One region of the uncultured Martelella sp. genome, then DNA from elsewhere that is predicted to be linked to it. Evidence: riboswitches for the same ligand, from Rfam matches in the RefSeq annotation. Region 1 holds a riboswitch; the other holds the start of a gene.

Region 1 (7,661 bases):
GCAATATCCATGGCATGCGACATCACCCGGTCCGAGATCTTCGCCGCCTTGCGCATGAAGGCGATCTCCTCATCCGACTTGACCACGCGCTGCCAGTCGACAAGGCCGGAACCGTCCTTGATCGTCGCATCCGGAAGGCCGTCGACCAGCGCCTTGTGCCCGGCTGCGGAATAGTAATAGGCGGTCATCTCCACGCCGATGCGGTTCCGGCCATGGCCGAGGTCCCTGATCTTGTCGGCAAGATCGTCCATCGGGTGGCAATCGGCGGCCTGCACAAACCGGTCGGCATAATAAAGGATATGATCCTCATCGATATAGGATGTGCGCCGCGCGCCGTTGGCATCCATCAGCCGGCCCCACCAGAACGGCATGCCTTCCCGCGTCACCAGCACGGCCTGATCGACATAAAACGACCAGCCGTCATAGCCGGTCAGCCAGTTCATGCCGGCGGGTGCGGTGACGACCAGCACATCAATGCCCCAGGCGTCCATCGCCTTTCGGGTCAATGCCAGGCGGCGGTCATATTCGGATCGGGAGAAAGGCAGCGCTGGCATGGTTCCCTCGTTTTATTTGTGCACAACAGTCGCAGGTGATCGGAAACAAGCATAAAAAGAAACGAAAATAGACAAATTTAAGCCCGTTTCCGGGTTGACTTTCAAGCCTTGTCGCTCTGTTGTATACAACACGTTTTCCGTGTCCGGCGCAACAGGTTTCAAACGTCAAAACACAGCCCGGACGACGCATTGCTTCAACCATCCGGCCCGCGAGGACAATGATGCTCACAAACGACCAGCTCGACCGTTTCGACCGCGAGAATTTCTTCCACCCCTCGACCCATCTCGCCCAGCATGCGCGCGGCGAAAGCGCCAGCCGCATCGTCAAGACGGGCAAGGGCGTGTTCATCGAGGATCGTGACGGCAAGAAGCTGCTCGACGCATTCGGCGGGCTTTACTGCGTCAATGTCGGCTATGGCCGCGAAAGCATCATCGAGGCGATTGCCGATCAGGCGCGGGAACTCGCCTATTACCACGCCTATGCCGGCCACGGCACGGAAGCGGCGATCAATCTGGCAAAGATGGTGATGGACCGCGCGCCGGAGCATATGTCCAAGGTCTATTTCGGCCTGTCGGGATCGGATGCCAACGAGACCAATATCAAGCTCGTCTGGTACTACAACAACATCCTCGGCCGGCCGGAGAAGAAGAAGATCATCTCGCGCTGGCGCGGCTATCACGGCTCCGGGCTGATGACCGGTTCGCTGACCGGCCTGCCCGGCTTCCAGAAGAAATTCGACCTGCCGCTGGAAAAGGTGTTCCACACCACAGCCCCCTATTATTTCCGCCGCAAGGACCTGGCGATGAGCGAGTCCGATTTCGTCGCCTATTGCGTCGCCGAACTCGAACACCGCATCGAGCGCGAGGGTGCCGATACGATTGCCGCCTTCATCGGCGAGCCGGTTTTGGGCACCGGCGGCCTTGTCCCGCCGCCGGAAGGCTATTGGGAAGCGATTTCCGCCGTGCTGGAAAAACACGACATCCTGCTGATCGCCGATGAGGTGGTTACCGGTTTTGGCCGTCTCGGCTCGATGTTCGGCTCGGCGCACTTCAACCTGAAGCCCGATCTCATCACCATCGCCAAGGGGCTGACATCGGCCTATGCGCCGCTTTCCGGCAGCATCGTTTCGGAGAAGATGTGGAAGGTTCTGGAACAGGGCACCGATGAAAACGGCCCGATCGGGCACGGCTGGACCTATTCCGCGCACCCGATCGGCGCGGCGGCGGGCGTCGCCAATCTGAAGCTGATCGACGAACTGGGCCTGGTGAAGAATGCCGGCGAGACCGGCGCCTATTTCCGCGCCGCCATGCAGGATGCGCTGGGCGAACACGCCCATGTCGGCGATGTGCGCGGCGAAGGCATGCTGCTGGCCGTGGAGTTCGTGAAGGACCGCGAGACCCGCACCTTCTTCGATCCGGAAGAAAAGATCGGCTACAAGCTGGCCGCCGCCCTGCTGTCGGAAGGTGTGATTGCCCGCGCCATGCCGGAAGGCGACATTCTGGGCTATGCCCCGCCGCTGTGCCTGACCCGCGAAGAAGCCGACCAGATCGTCGCCGCGACGAAGAAGGCGGTGACGACGGTTCTCGGCTGACAAGGGTTTGGAAAGGATTGTCCCCGGCGCATCCGGGGGCAAGCCTTTTCAGTGATGACCAATGACGTGCTGCACAAGGCGCAACACCAGATGCAATGCCAGAAACATGGCACCGAAAAGCAGGATGACATGGGCAAGCGGGGTCAGCAGGCTGCCCTCGATATCGCCCGCAACATCGCGATAGTGATAAAGGCCGAAGCGTATGGTCAAGGTGGCAAGGCCGATCACCACCAGCACAAGGCCGGCTAGTTTCATGTTCCGATCTCCCTGAGGCGCTCGAGCGTTTACGAGATCGGTCTCTTTGGGGCAGCAGGACGCCGCCCGTCTTTCAAAATGCACAAAAGACCGAAACGCGAAAGACGGCCACCGGCCGCCTTTCGGTATTTTCGTATCTTCTATCGTGCTTTTGTGGCGATTTAAGGCCAGCGTCACTAACGCCCCGCAAGCGAAACCGAAATTTCCGAAACCGCGGGCGCTTCCTCGATCAAGCCGTTTGCCGCCATGAACGCGCCGAAGCGCTGGTAGCGACCGGCATCGAAGGCCGCCGGGCTCTTGGCAAAGCGAGCGACGGTATCGGCAAAGGCTGCACGGTTCAGTTCGTCATCAAGATCAGGATAGGCCTCGGCGAACAGGCCCCAGGCCTCGTCCGGGTGATTGGTGATGAAGATTGTCGCGCGTTCAACAGCATCGAGAAAACGCGGCAGGCGGTCATCTTCGAGCAGTTCGCTGCGGGTCACATAGATCAGCTCGTCATAGACCGGAACGCCGTCTTCTTCCGGGAAAAAGGCTCGTCCCTCCTCGCCTTCGATGGCCATCTGGGTCAGCTCGAAATTGCGGAACGCGCCGATCGTGGCATCGACCTGGCCGGAAAGAAGCGACTGGGTGAGCGCGAAATTGACATTGACCAGGGTGATGTCATCCCGCGACAGGCCGGTACTTTCAAGCATGGCGGAGACGACCGTCTCCTCGATCCCGGCGACGGAAAAGCCGATTTTCCTGCCCTTCAGATCGGAAAGCGACTGCACCGGACCATCCGCCATCACCGTCAGCGTGTTGAGCGGCGTGGACACCAGCGTGCCGAAACGCTTGATGTCGATGCCTGCGGCGTGGTCGAGATAGAGGTTCGGCTGGTAGTGAACGCCGATATCGGCGCGCCCGGCGGCAACCATGCGTGGCACCATGGACGGATCGGCCGGCGGCACCAGCGTCACATCCAGTTCTTCGTCTTCGAAATAGCCCTGCTGCTGGGCGACCACCAGCGGCGCGTGGTCCGGGTTCACATACCATTCGAGAATGACATCGAGCTTGTCATTGGCAGCGGCCATGCCGGGCAACAATGTCAGCGCGGCAATCAGGGTCAGTTTCTTGAGCATTCATTCCTCCTTGTCAGGACAGACCGGCCGCTCATGGCTGTGGCGACCAGCGGGTGAAAAAGGGAGCGGCGAGATCCACCGCCTTTCGAAACAGAACGGCTTCCAGCGCCAGGATCAGCATGGCCGCAAACACAGTCTCGCCCTGCATGCGGGCATTGGCCTGCACCATGACGAAGCCGAGACCGCCGGCAGCGCCAACCCATTCGCCGACGACCGCGCCCAGCGGCGCAAGCGGTGCGGCAATGCGCAGGCCGGAGAATAGCTGCGGCATGGCCAGCGGAAGCCTGATGAGGACGAGAAGTTGCCAGTGGCCGGCGCCATCGAGATGCGCGGCCTTGACGATGGCGCTGTCGGTACGGGCAAGGCCGTCGGCAAAATTGGAGGCGACCGGAAAGAACACGATGATCGTCGTCATCACCACCTTGGACGCGATGCCGAAGCCGAACCAGAGCACCAGCATGGGCGCGATGACGAACACGGGGAAGGATTGCAGCACCACCAGCGCAGGCCAGACCAGCCGGCCGAAACGGGGAAAGCCCGCAAGCAGAAAGGCCGCACCGGCGCCGAACAACGCACCGGCGGCAAAGCCTGCGATGATCTCACGCAGCGTGACCAGCGCTTCGGCAAACAGATAGGCGTGTCCGCTCCACAGCCTGACCGCGACGGAAAGCGGGGCGGGCAGGATATAGCGCGGCAGCTCGAACACCATGACCACCGCCTGCCAGAGCAGGATCAGGGCGCAAACCACCAGACAAAATCGGAAAACCGCATAAAGGCTCTGCTTCAACACCCCTCTCCCCGGTACAGCCGGGCAGCGGACGTAACAAAACAGGCTGATATTCTGGGCGTGTCGCTCAACACCAAACTCCGTTCCTACGCCGGCATGACCCGGATCAGGTTCAAGGGTTCGGCAAACGCCATCTCAGCATCTTCCACGAAGATCGCACCCCTCGGATGGGCATATCTATGACCACGTCGGCCGGCCCGGTCAAGGGGCGCCGACAAATGCTTCGGCGACAGGAAATCAACCGAATTGAGTTAATTACACGTATTACATCCTAAAGTTGCCCTAAAGATTGGCGAAAAGCAAAATTTTCAGCTACCGTTCACAAAAACAGACTAATACCAAGAGTTAATGATTAGGACTCATATGATGCGCGCTGGAATGGTCGTCCGAGTAGGAAAATACCGCAGAGCGATGCTCAAGCATCGCGCGAGGATTTTGACGCCCTCGGTGGCCATTCCAGCCGCACCCTTTCAGGGCCGGGCGCTTTTGAAAGCCCGCGTCGTTGAAAATCCTCGCCGTAGCTATGGCTACGACTGCGGTTTTCGCCTAGCCGGCTTTCAAAATCGCTCCGGTCATATGCGTTCTAATCATTGACTCTTGGTATAAGGGTTCGGTGAAGGAAGAAAGCTGAACGGCGTCCCGGAAACCCGGCAACGCCTTTGGAATGCGGAGGAAACCAATGCTTATCGCCATCGTCATCGTGGCGGCACTGTTCGGCATGCTCTTCGGTTTTGACCAGGGCGTGATCTCCGGCGCATTGCCGTTCATCAAACAGGATTTCACCATCACGCCCTTCATGGAAGGGGTGATCACATCCGCCGTTCCGCTCGGCGCGGTTGGCGGCACGATCGTCGCCATGGTCACCACCGATCGCTACGGGCGAAAGCCGATGCTGATCCTCGGCGCCGTGATCTTTCTGGTCGGCTCGCTGATTTCGGCGCTTGCCTTCAACCAGTACATCCTGACGCTGGCGCGCCTTCTGATCGGCGTCGGCATCGGCGCATCGGCCATGACGGCCCCGATGTTTCTGGCGGAAGTGGCGCCGGCGCGCATTCGCGGCACCATCGTCTCCGCCTTCCAGCTGATGATCACCATCGGCATCATGGTCTCCTACATGTCGGATGCAGCCTTCGGTGGTTCCGGCGACTGGCGCTGGATGATCGGCGTCGGCGTTTTCCCGTCGATCATTGCCCTCGTCGGCATTCTGCTTTCGCCGGAGACCCCGCGCTGGCTGACGCTGAATTCCAACGCCGACAAGGCACGCGACATCATCGCCAAACTGCAGCCGGAATCCTCCGACGCCGAGATTGACGGGATCATCGCCGAAATCAAGGAAAGCGCGAAGGACGAGGAAGCAAAGCCATCCTGGAGCACATTTCTGAAAAAGGGCATTCTGCCGATTACCAGTTTCGCGATGATCGTGTTCGTGCTTCAGCAGCTCTCCGGCATCAATGCGATCATTTATTACGCCCCGGAAATTTTCAAGAATGCCGGCTTTTCCGGCACCACGACCGATCTTCTGGCGACCGTCGGCATCGGCGTTGTCAATGTCGCGCTGACGGTCGTCGCCATGTATCTCGTTGAATCCATGGGACGGCGCAAATTGCTGATCATGGGCTTTATCGGAACATCCGCGGCCATGGCGCTGGTGACGGTTGCAACCATGATCAACATCGCCGCGACGCCTTATCTGGCAATGATCGGGATCTTCGCCTTCATCGCCTTCTTTGCCGTCAGCCTCGGCCCGCTGCCGTGGCTTTACATGGCGGAGCTGTTTCCCTTGAGGCTGCGTCCGCGCGGCATGGCGCTGGCCTCTGTCGCCAACTGGTTCTTCAACTTCGTCGTCGCCCTGCTCTTCCCCGAGCTTCTGGCGGGCATCGGCATTGTCGGGACCTTCGCGATCTTCACCGGTTTCTGCGTGATCGGCATTTTCTATGCCATTGCGGTAGCGCCGGAGACCAAGGGCGTCACGCTGGAGGAAATCGAGCAACGCACCGTTGCCGCAGGCTGATCTGCCCGCACCGCACGATGATAAACGGCCCGCCGCAAGCGGGCCGTTTTGCGTGAGACCGCCAAAATGCCTAAGACTAATGGCTGCATTGCCGCCAATGGACAATTGACGCCTATTGGAACAAAACGGCGGTGGCATTAAGCGGGAGGAGATGTCATGCACGAGCACACGGTGCGCACCCACAAATCATCGGAAAACCTGAAACGCGAAGACCAGCTGGCCTGGAAGATCGCAACCGTTGCGGCCGATCCCGTGGCGCTTGATGATGATGTGGTGGAGATGATCGGCAACCGGATCATCGACAATGCCGCCGTGGCCGCCGCCTCCATCGCCCGCCGTCCGGCCGTCAGCGCAAGGGCGCAGGCAACCGCCCATCCGTTTTCGCCCGGCGCCACGATCTTCGGCCTTGCCGCCGACACCCGGTTTTCGCCGGAATGGGCGGCCTGGGCCAATGGCGTGGCCGTGCGCGAACTCGACTATCACGACACGTTTCTGGCCGCCGACTATTCCCACCCCGGCGACAATATTCCCCCGGTTCTGGCGGTTGCCCAGCATTGCGGGCTTTCCGGCGAGGCCCTGGTGCGCGGCATTGCCACCGGCTATGAAATCCAGGTCGATCTGGTCAAGGGCATCTGCCTGCACGAACACAAGATCGACCATATCGCCCATCTGGGTCCGTCGGCGGCGGCCGGCATCGGCACCGCGCTCGGGCTCGATACAGAGACCATCTATCAGGCCGTGCAGCAGGCGCTGCATGTGACGACCACGACGCGGCAATCGCGCAAGGGCGAGATTTCGAGCTGGAAGGCCTATGCCCCGGCCTTTGCTGGCAAGATGGCAGTCGAGGCCGTCGACCGGGTGATGCGCGGCGAAGGCGCACCGTCTCCGGCCTGGGAGGGCGAGGACGGCTTTATCGCCTACCTCCTCTCCGGCCCGGGCGCTGAATATATCGTGCCGCTGCCGGAAAAGGGCGAGGCCAAGCGTGCCATCATGGACACCTACACCAAGGAACATTCGGCCGAATATCAAAGCCAGGCGCTGATCGACCTTGCCCGCCGCATGGGCCCGAAGATCGGCGATCTCACAAAGGTGAAATCGATCCTGATCGAAACCAGCCACCACACCCATTATGTGATCGGCACCGGCGCCAACGACCCGCAGAAAATGGACCCGGACGCCAGCCGCGAAACGCTCGACCATTCGATCATGTATATCTTCGCCGTCGCGCTTGAGGACGGCGGCTGGCACCATGAGCGCTCCTATGCGCCGGAGCGCGCCAAACGGCCCGAGACCGTGGCGCTGTGGCACAAGATCACCACGGCGGAAAACCCGGAATGGACACGG
Region 2 (7,661 bases), 400 kb from region 1:
TCTATGAGGAAATCGCCAAGAACCTCGGCGTTGCCGTTTCGGATGTGCAGGTCATGGACGCGCGTCTTTCCGGCAACGATACATCGCTGCAGGCGCCTGTCGGCGGAGACGGGGAAGACGGGACCGAGCGCATCGACCTGCTGGTTTGCGATCAGCCGCTTCCCGAAGAGCAGGTCTCCGGCATGATCGACGGTGAACGTCTCAGCCTCAGGCTCAAACGGGCGCTCTCCAGGCTTTCTCCGCGTGAAAACCGGGTGATCCGCGCCCGCAAACTGGCCGAAGATGGCGCCACGCTTGCCGAACTCGGCATGGAACTCGGCATTTCGAAGGAACGGGTGCGGCAGATCGAAACCCGGGCTCTGGAAAAGCTGAAATCGACCATGACGGCCGATGGCGGCATGATCGCGCTTCCCAGCTGAAGCTTGCGCGTCAGCGCAATTCCTTGAGAAAGAACACTTCCCGCTCCCGCTGGAACGAACCCAGAGCAAGAGTTCCGGCTTCCGTGAAGCCTTGCGCCCTGTGCCAGGCCTGCGGGACCCTCTCGCTTGCGACGCTGGAGCTGACAATCACCTTTTCACCTGTCTGCCGCATCATCGTTTCCCAGCCCTGAAGCAGGCGGCTGCCGATATTCTGCCGCCGAAAGGGCGGCGCAACCATGATCAGCTCCATGAACGGCAGGGTGCCCCAGATGCGACTGAACCGCAGGAAGCCGACGATCTGTCCGTCTTCCGTCTCTGCCACAAGATAGGCCTGAAGCGCGATGAGCTGCCTGATCCGGTCATGTGACAGATGCGTATCGTGAGCGCTCAGCCAGTCGAAATGCCTGTCTGCCGCAATCAGGATTGTCGTCCGGTGCTGCATGGCCGCTCCTTTCGCGGCGTAACCGGCGGCCGGCCGCTATTGCGAGACGATCTTGACCTCTTGTCCGGCCGACAGTGTTGCCCCGGGGCCAAGCGCATTCAGCACCCGGAACAGCGCCAGCTTGCGGCTGGTTCCCATCATCTTCTCCGAAAGGCTTGCCACCGTGTCGCCGGGCTGAACCGTGACGACCCTGATCCTCAGTGGCTTCAGGCTGGAAAGTTCCTGCGCCGACATTTTGTGGAAGGATGAGCGGACGGAAAAGGCGATGTCCTGAAGCTGCCCGCTGCCGCGCGGGGCGGCTGTCAGCAGTCTGTAGATCTCGCCGCCATCGCGGATCACCGTCACGTCGAACGACCAGTCGCCGGCAATCGCTCTTGCCGTTGCCGCGGGCATGCCGTTGACACTGGTGGTTTCGACGGAACCGGGAACAAGGCCGGTCACCCAGCCGCTCTGGATATAGTCTTCAAGATTGCGCCGGCCCTTCGCCTTCACCCCGTCGAAACGGATGGCGACATCGCTGGGTCCGGTTGCCACGACCGCGTTTGCCTTGTCGGTCATCGAGAAGCCTGCCGGCACCGTAAAGGCGATCTGGAGCTTGGGATGATAGAAGTTCCGGTCGCGGATATAGCCTTCATCGGCATTGCTGCCGTAAAGCAGCCCGTTGATGCCGTTCAGGAAATACTCGCGCCCGACCTCTTTCGAGCCGACATTGGCGTAAAGGGCAGCCTGCTCGTCTGCAAGCTGGACACGGCGCGGCGTATTGGGATGGCTGGAGAGAAAGTCGAGGCTCTCGTCCTTCGAACTGGCCGATTCATATTTGGCAAAGGCTGCCATGGAACGCAGGAAACGCGCCGCAGCCGAAGGGTCGTAACCGGCTTCGGCCAGCATGCGGATGCCGATCGCGTCGGCTTCCAGTTCCTGCTGGCGCGAGAATGCGGCCAGCCGCATCTTGCCGCGCGCGGCAATCTGCTTGACCTCCTGGCTATCGGGCAGAACCTCGGCGATCACTTCGCTGGAAATGGCTTCGGCTTCTTCCCGGCGCTGGCGTTCGATGCCGTGATTGGCCGTCACATGCGCCATTTCATGGGAAAGCACGGCCGCGATCTCGGAGGCGTCATTGGCCAGCGCCAGAAGGCCGCGGGTAACGTAGAGGTAGCCGCCGGGCAGCGCAAAGGCATTGATGCTCGGCGAATTGAGGATGGTGATGCGGTAGGTCTGCTGCGGATTTTCCGAAACCGCCGTCAGCGCCCCGGCAATGCGGGCAACAAGCTTTTCAACCTGCGGATCGCGGTATTGCCCGCCATAGGTCTCCAGAATGCGCGGATGTTCGCGCGCGCCCATGGCGGCGTTGGGGTCGTTGCGGGTGAGCGCATCGACGGTCTGCTCGCCGCCTGCCGTTTCCGGCACGATGAAATAGGTGTCCGTCGACTGGCAGGCTGAAAGCGCAAGCATACTGGCAAGGGCAAGAATTGCCCCGTGCCTGCCCCATGCGCGCGTTCCTGACTTCAGGCGGCCGAGGATGGTGTTCATGCTTGTTGCGCCTGTCAAAACGCGACCCTTGTCCGGTATGTCCATGACGGCTGTCAAGCCGTTACTTGAGAGCCATATTTGGCGTTCGCGGCCGCAACGGTCAATAGCGCGCCGAAATCGCTTCATTTTCGATGACAAGGCGATGATCTGCAATCGCCTCCACCTCGTCCGGCTCATGCGAGACGATCATCACGGTATTGCCGGTTTCTGCATGCAGTTCAAGCAGAAGTGTACCCATTTCCCCGCGCATTTCAGGATCGAGCGCGGCAAAGGGTTCATCCAGCAGCAGGATCGGGCGATTGCGCACCAGTGCCCGGGCAAAGGCCGCCCGCTGGCGCTCGCCGCCGGAAAGCGAGGCGGGCATGCGTTTTTCAAAACCCGCAAGACCGACGCGCGCAAGGGCCTCGCTGATTCGCTGCCGACCGTTTTCGTCGAGCCTGAGGCCCGGGTCCACGCCGAGCCCGGTATTGGTGAAGATATCGAGGTGGGCGAAAAGATTGTTTTCCTGAAACACGACCGTGACCGGACGGTTTGCGACATGAAGATCGTTCATCACCTGCCCGCCGATCAGCACGCGGCCGCTGTCGGGCTTTTCGAAGCCGGCAATCAGGTTCAAAAGCGTGGTCTTGCCGGAGCCGGAACGGCCGGTTACCGCCGTCACGCTGCCGCCGGCAATCGTGCCGTTGAACAGGAAATCCTTGCCGCCGAGTTTCAGCGCTGCGTCTTCCAGGGTGATGCCGGGGGCTTTTGACACATCGGCGCCTTTCTCAGTTTTTCGCCGCCGGCGCGCGGGTGCCGGCAATCATCAGGACAAGGCAGAGCGCGCCGAGGATCAGCGCCAGCCCGTTGGCATCCTCCGTGCGATAGCTGCCAAGGCGGCTGTAGAGCAACCAGGGCAGGGTGGTGAGCTGATCGCCGCCGAAAAGGGCAACAGCGCCCAGATCGCCGAGCGACAATGCCATGGCGAAGGACAGCGCCGTCAGTGTTGGTTTTCTCAGGCCCGGCCAGTCGACGATCCGCAATCGGGCAAAGCCGTCAAGGCCGAGGCTGGCCGAGAGCCGGGCGGTGCGGGCGCGGTGGACGGCAACAGCCGGCCGGAGCACGCGCAGCACGAAGGGCAGGGCCATCAGCGCATTGATGCTGGCGACGATTGCCGGCGCGGCGGCATCGGTCAGCCCGAACGGGCGCAGCAGCAGGAACCAGCCGGTGCCAAGCACGATCGGCGGCACCAGCAGTACCAGCGACCCCATGGCCGACATCGATCCGGCAAGGCCGCGTTCAAGCGCGCCGGGCGCGCGCAGCGTTTCGATTGCGCCGGTGGCGGCGATGAAGGAAAGCGCCAGGGCGAGCGAAACCAGAGCCGCCGAAAACGCAATGGCGAGACTGGTGGCCGTGGCCCTGAGGAAGGCGGGTTCGCGCAAGAGCCCGGGCAGGTCTGCGCCCGCGCCCTTCACCACGATCATCGCCAGCGGCAGGGCGAGCCAGACCAGAAACACTGCAATCAACCCGGCATCGATGCCGCGCGAAAGGCGGTGGTCGCCGTCGGGGCGCCGGCTGACATCGCTGCTGGCGCTGGCGCCCGGGTCTTTCGCCTTCGGAAAAAGGGCAAGGGCGGCAAGCACCAGTGCCGTTACGGCAATCTGCATGCCGGAAAGGGCGACGGCGCGTGCGGGATTGAAATCGAAGCGAAGCGCCTGATAGATCGCGACCTCGATCGTGGTCGCCGCCGGCCCGCCGCCCAATATCAGCACCAGCGTGAAAGAGGTGGCGCACAGCATGAAGACCAGTCCGGCAACGCCCGGGATCAGCGGCGCGATCACCGGCCATTCGATGAAGCGAAAGATGCTGCGTTGCGGCATCGACAGCATTGCGGCGGTCTTGAAATATTCCTGCGGCACGCGCTCGATGCCTGCCAGAAACAGGCGGGCGGCCAGCGGCAGGTTGAAATAGACATGGGCAATCAGGATGCCCTGCAGGCCGTAGATCTGCAGCGGGCGGCCAAAGTCCGCAAAAGCCAGCGCATCGTTGAAAAGGCCCTGCCGTCCCCATATGCCGATAATGCCGAGCGCACCGATCAGCACCGGCAGTCCCAGCGGCACGGCCATCAGCCGGACAATCCATATCCGGCCGAAAAAATGCGGCCGCCGCGCCATCGCACGGGCAACGGGAATGGCAAGCGCCACGGACAGCACGGTGGACAGGAAGGCCTGATAGAGCGTGAAACGCAGAATGCGCCAGACATAGGGCTCGTTCATGACCGAGACCGCATCGCCAATCCGCCCGAAGCCGGAAAGGGCGGCCACCGCCACGGCAATGAAGCCGATAACGCCCGCAAGGGACATGATGCCGGCGGAAAGGCTCCGGCGAAACTCTGCCGTGGTCAGATACAAAACCGTCGTCCCGCAGCGCTCACCGCGCGCTCATCGCGTTCAGCCATTCGTCGATCCAGGCCTGCCGGTTTTCAGCCACGACATCCGGGGCGAATTGCAGCGTCCTGTCCGGCGTGACGGCATTCTGGAAGGCATCCGGTAGCGGCTCGGAGGTTGCGGCAGCCGGCATCATCCAGTTGTGGGTCGGGATTGCATCCTGAAAGCCGGGCGTAAGCATGAATGCGAGGAAGGATCTGGCCAGCGCCGGATCGTCCGCCATCGTCGTCATGCCAGCCACCTCGATCTGGATATAGAGCCCGTCCTCGAAGTCTGCGGCCTTGTAGCGGTCGGTTTCCTCGGCAATCTGGTGATAGGCCGGCGAGGTGGTGTAGGAAAGCACCATCGGCGCCTCGCCGCTGGTGAACAGGCCGTAGGCTTCCGACCATCCGGGCGCGACCGTCAGAATGCGGTCCGAAAGCGCTTCCCACTTTGCCGCCGCCTCGTCGCCATAGACGGATTTCATCCACAGCAGCATGCCAAGGCCCGGCGTCGATGTGCGCGGGTCCTCGATCACGATCTTTTCGTCAGCCGGTCCGTTGACCAGTTCGTCAAGCGTGGTCGGCGGAGATGCGATGCTCTCGCTGTCGTAGACGATGTCGAAATAGCCGTAGTCGAAAGGGACGAAAATGTCGTCTTCAAACCCGCCGGGGATGTCGAGATTGTCGGTGGAAACGCCGGAGGCGGCAAAAAGCCCCGTCTCCTTTGCCTCGTGGATCAGATTATTGTCGAGGCCGAGCACGATGTCTGCGGGGCTTGAACGGCCCTCGAGCTTCAGCCGGTTGAGCAGGGCAACGCCATCTTCCGCGCCGACGAATTTGACGGTGCAGCCGCATTCGGCCTCGAAAGCCTGCTTGACCAGCGGGCCCGGGCCCCATTCGGTGTTGAAGCTTTCATAGGTATAGACGGTCAGCACCTTGCCGTCTTCAGCCAGCGCGCCGCCTGCAGCCAGCAGCGCCAGCGCTGCAATCGAAATCGAAAGATGATGGCCGGGCATGACGCCTCCTTCGTGGTGTCTCAATCAACATGGGAAAAGGGCGTCGGATCGTTCACGCGTCTAATCCCTCCGCCGGTGTTAACCGGATCAGGTTCCTCGGGTTGGTTCTTCACCTCTCAGCGGACGACGTCGAAGCCGCGTTCCGCACCCCGTTAGAGCTTTTCAACACCTATCGCGGGCTTCCGTGGAATTCAAGGCCGGACGGATTTGAAAATACACGTGAAAGTGACTAGGTAAGAGGCGCATCCGGTATTTCGGATGTACCCGCCAGTCGTCATGCAGGAAAGTGTGTCGGCTCATCCTCTGGGGCGCTTTCCGGTCGAAGGCCGGAGCCTCAGGAAAAAGAAACGGCGCCTGGGCCTGAGGCCGGTTTGAGCCGGTGCTGTGCCGATGCGCTCAGTGTTCAAAGGAAGGAGCACACCAATGACAGAAGCCAAGAGCGGGGACACCGTTCGTATTCACTATACAGGAACCCTCAATGACGGTTCGACCTTCGATTCTTCCGAAGGCCGTCAGCCGCTTGAGTTTACCGTCGGTGCCGGCCAGATCATCCCGGGGCTCGATCGCGAGATCGCCGGTATGAATGTCGGCGACAGCCGCCAGGTGCAGGTGCCGTCGGAAGAGGCCTATGGGCCGCATGATCCGCAGAAGGTTCAGGTCGTGCCGAAGTCGGCCATGCCGGCCGAGGTTGAAGTGGAACCGGGCATGCAGCTTCAGGCGCGCACGCCCACCGGTGAAACCGTGCCGCTGGTCGTGACCAAGGTCGAGGAAGAGCAGGTAACCGTGGATGCCAACCATCCGCTTGCCGGGCAGGATCTGAATTTCGCCGTCGAGCTCGTTGAAATCGTCAACGCGGCTTGAAAAGAAAGCATATTTTGTTGGCGCAGCCATTCCGACAGCTCGACAGTGAGTTTGTAGATATTGCGGCGCGAAAAAGGCGTATTGCCATGATCTTGCCATTCTTTGGTTGAATGGCTGCCCTAAAAAAGGGGCTGGAATGCTGTATGGCGTCCCAGCCCCTTTTGATGCCCGGCTCTCCGGGCAGACCCTGTTTGCGACCGGATGGATACCGATGTCTGTTTTTTGCGTCAGTGTGGAACCGAAACGGGCTTGCGCCGTTTCCGAAGTGTCTGCGCTTACCGCCGAGACGGTTTTCGCGCGATCTTGCCCGAGAGCGAATACATTCAAAAAACGCAATTCCGGCGCCGGTTTTGGTGCAATGCAACATTTTCGGCCTCCCCTTTTCAACCGACGGGAATTTGAATGAAGAGACGAGTTTTTCTGGCGCAAACGGCCGCGGGAGCGCTGGCTTTCTCCGGTTTGGGAAGCAAGGCATTTGCTCAAGGCGCCGCGGTGGAACCCGGCAAGGTACCGGATCAGAATGCGGAAGTGGAAGCGCAGGCACCGGCCCCCGACGCGTTTACCTTCGATACGCTGACGGCCCGGATGAAGGAAAAGGCGGCGCAGCCCTATGAGGCACCGCCGCAGGATGTTGCCGAACCCTTCAATTCGCTCCACTATGATGATTACCGGGCAATCCGCTACGATCCCAACAAGGCGATCTGGCGGGACCAGTCGAATTTCCAGCTTCAGGCCTTTTCGCTCGGCTGGCTGTTCAAGACGCCGGTGGAGATTTACGAAGTCGCCAATGGCGATGCCGAAAAGCTGGTGTTTTCCGCCGACGACTTCATCTATCGCTCGCCGCTCGATATCGCGCAGTTCAGGGATGCTGAATTTCCCGGCGTTGCCGGTTTCCGCATCAACTATCCGCTGAACCGGCCCGATGTTTCCGACGAGCTGATTTCCTTCCTGGGCTCTTCCTATTTCCGTGCGCTCGGTCAGGGCAA

Evidence for each region. Region 1 has a riboswitch for thiamine pyrophosphate ahead of ACHZCU_RS05435 (ABC transporter permease). Riboswitches for the same ligand answer to the same signal wherever they lie in the genome.
Region 2: it holds a riboswitch for thiamine pyrophosphate, as region 1 does, so the genes downstream of both, thiB (thiamine ABC transporter substrate binding subunit) here and ACHZCU_RS05435 (ABC transporter permease) in region 1, are expected to answer to the same signal.

The regions. Positions count from the first base shown of each region.
Region 1 covers NZ_CAXXFM010000001.1:1,127,585-1,135,245, forward strand. The annotation lists gene ACHZCU_RS05415 (M24 family metallopeptidase) at 1-554, opposite strand, end outside; gene ACHZCU_RS05420 (aspartate aminotransferase family protein) at 776-2,146, shown strand; gene ACHZCU_RS05425 (hypothetical protein) at 2,195-2,401, opposite strand; gene ACHZCU_RS05430 (ABC transporter substrate-binding protein) at 2,578-3,519, opposite strand; gene ACHZCU_RS05435 (ABC transporter permease) at 3,551-4,306, opposite strand; TPP riboswitch at 4,373-4,480, opposite strand; gene ACHZCU_RS05440 (sugar porter family MFS transporter) at 4,986-6,317, shown strand; gene ACHZCU_RS05445 (MmgE/PrpD family protein) at 6,474-7,661, shown strand, end outside.
Region 2 covers NZ_CAXXFM010000001.1:1,532,379-1,540,039, reverse strand. The annotation lists gene ACHZCU_RS07285 (RNA polymerase factor sigma-32) at 1-419, shown strand, start outside; gene ACHZCU_RS07280 (GNAT family N-acetyltransferase) at 430-861, opposite strand; gene ACHZCU_RS07275 (M48 family metalloprotease) at 898-2,391, opposite strand; gene ACHZCU_RS07270 (ATP-binding cassette domain-containing protein) at 2,492-3,145, opposite strand; gene thiP (thiamine/thiamine pyrophosphate ABC transporter permease) at 3,159-4,781, opposite strand; gene thiB (thiamine ABC transporter substrate binding subunit) at 4,801-5,814, opposite strand; TPP riboswitch at 5,862-5,976, opposite strand; gene ACHZCU_RS07255 (peptidylprolyl isomerase) at 6,238-6,675, shown strand; gene ACHZCU_RS07250 (glucan biosynthesis protein G) at 7,078-7,661, shown strand, end outside.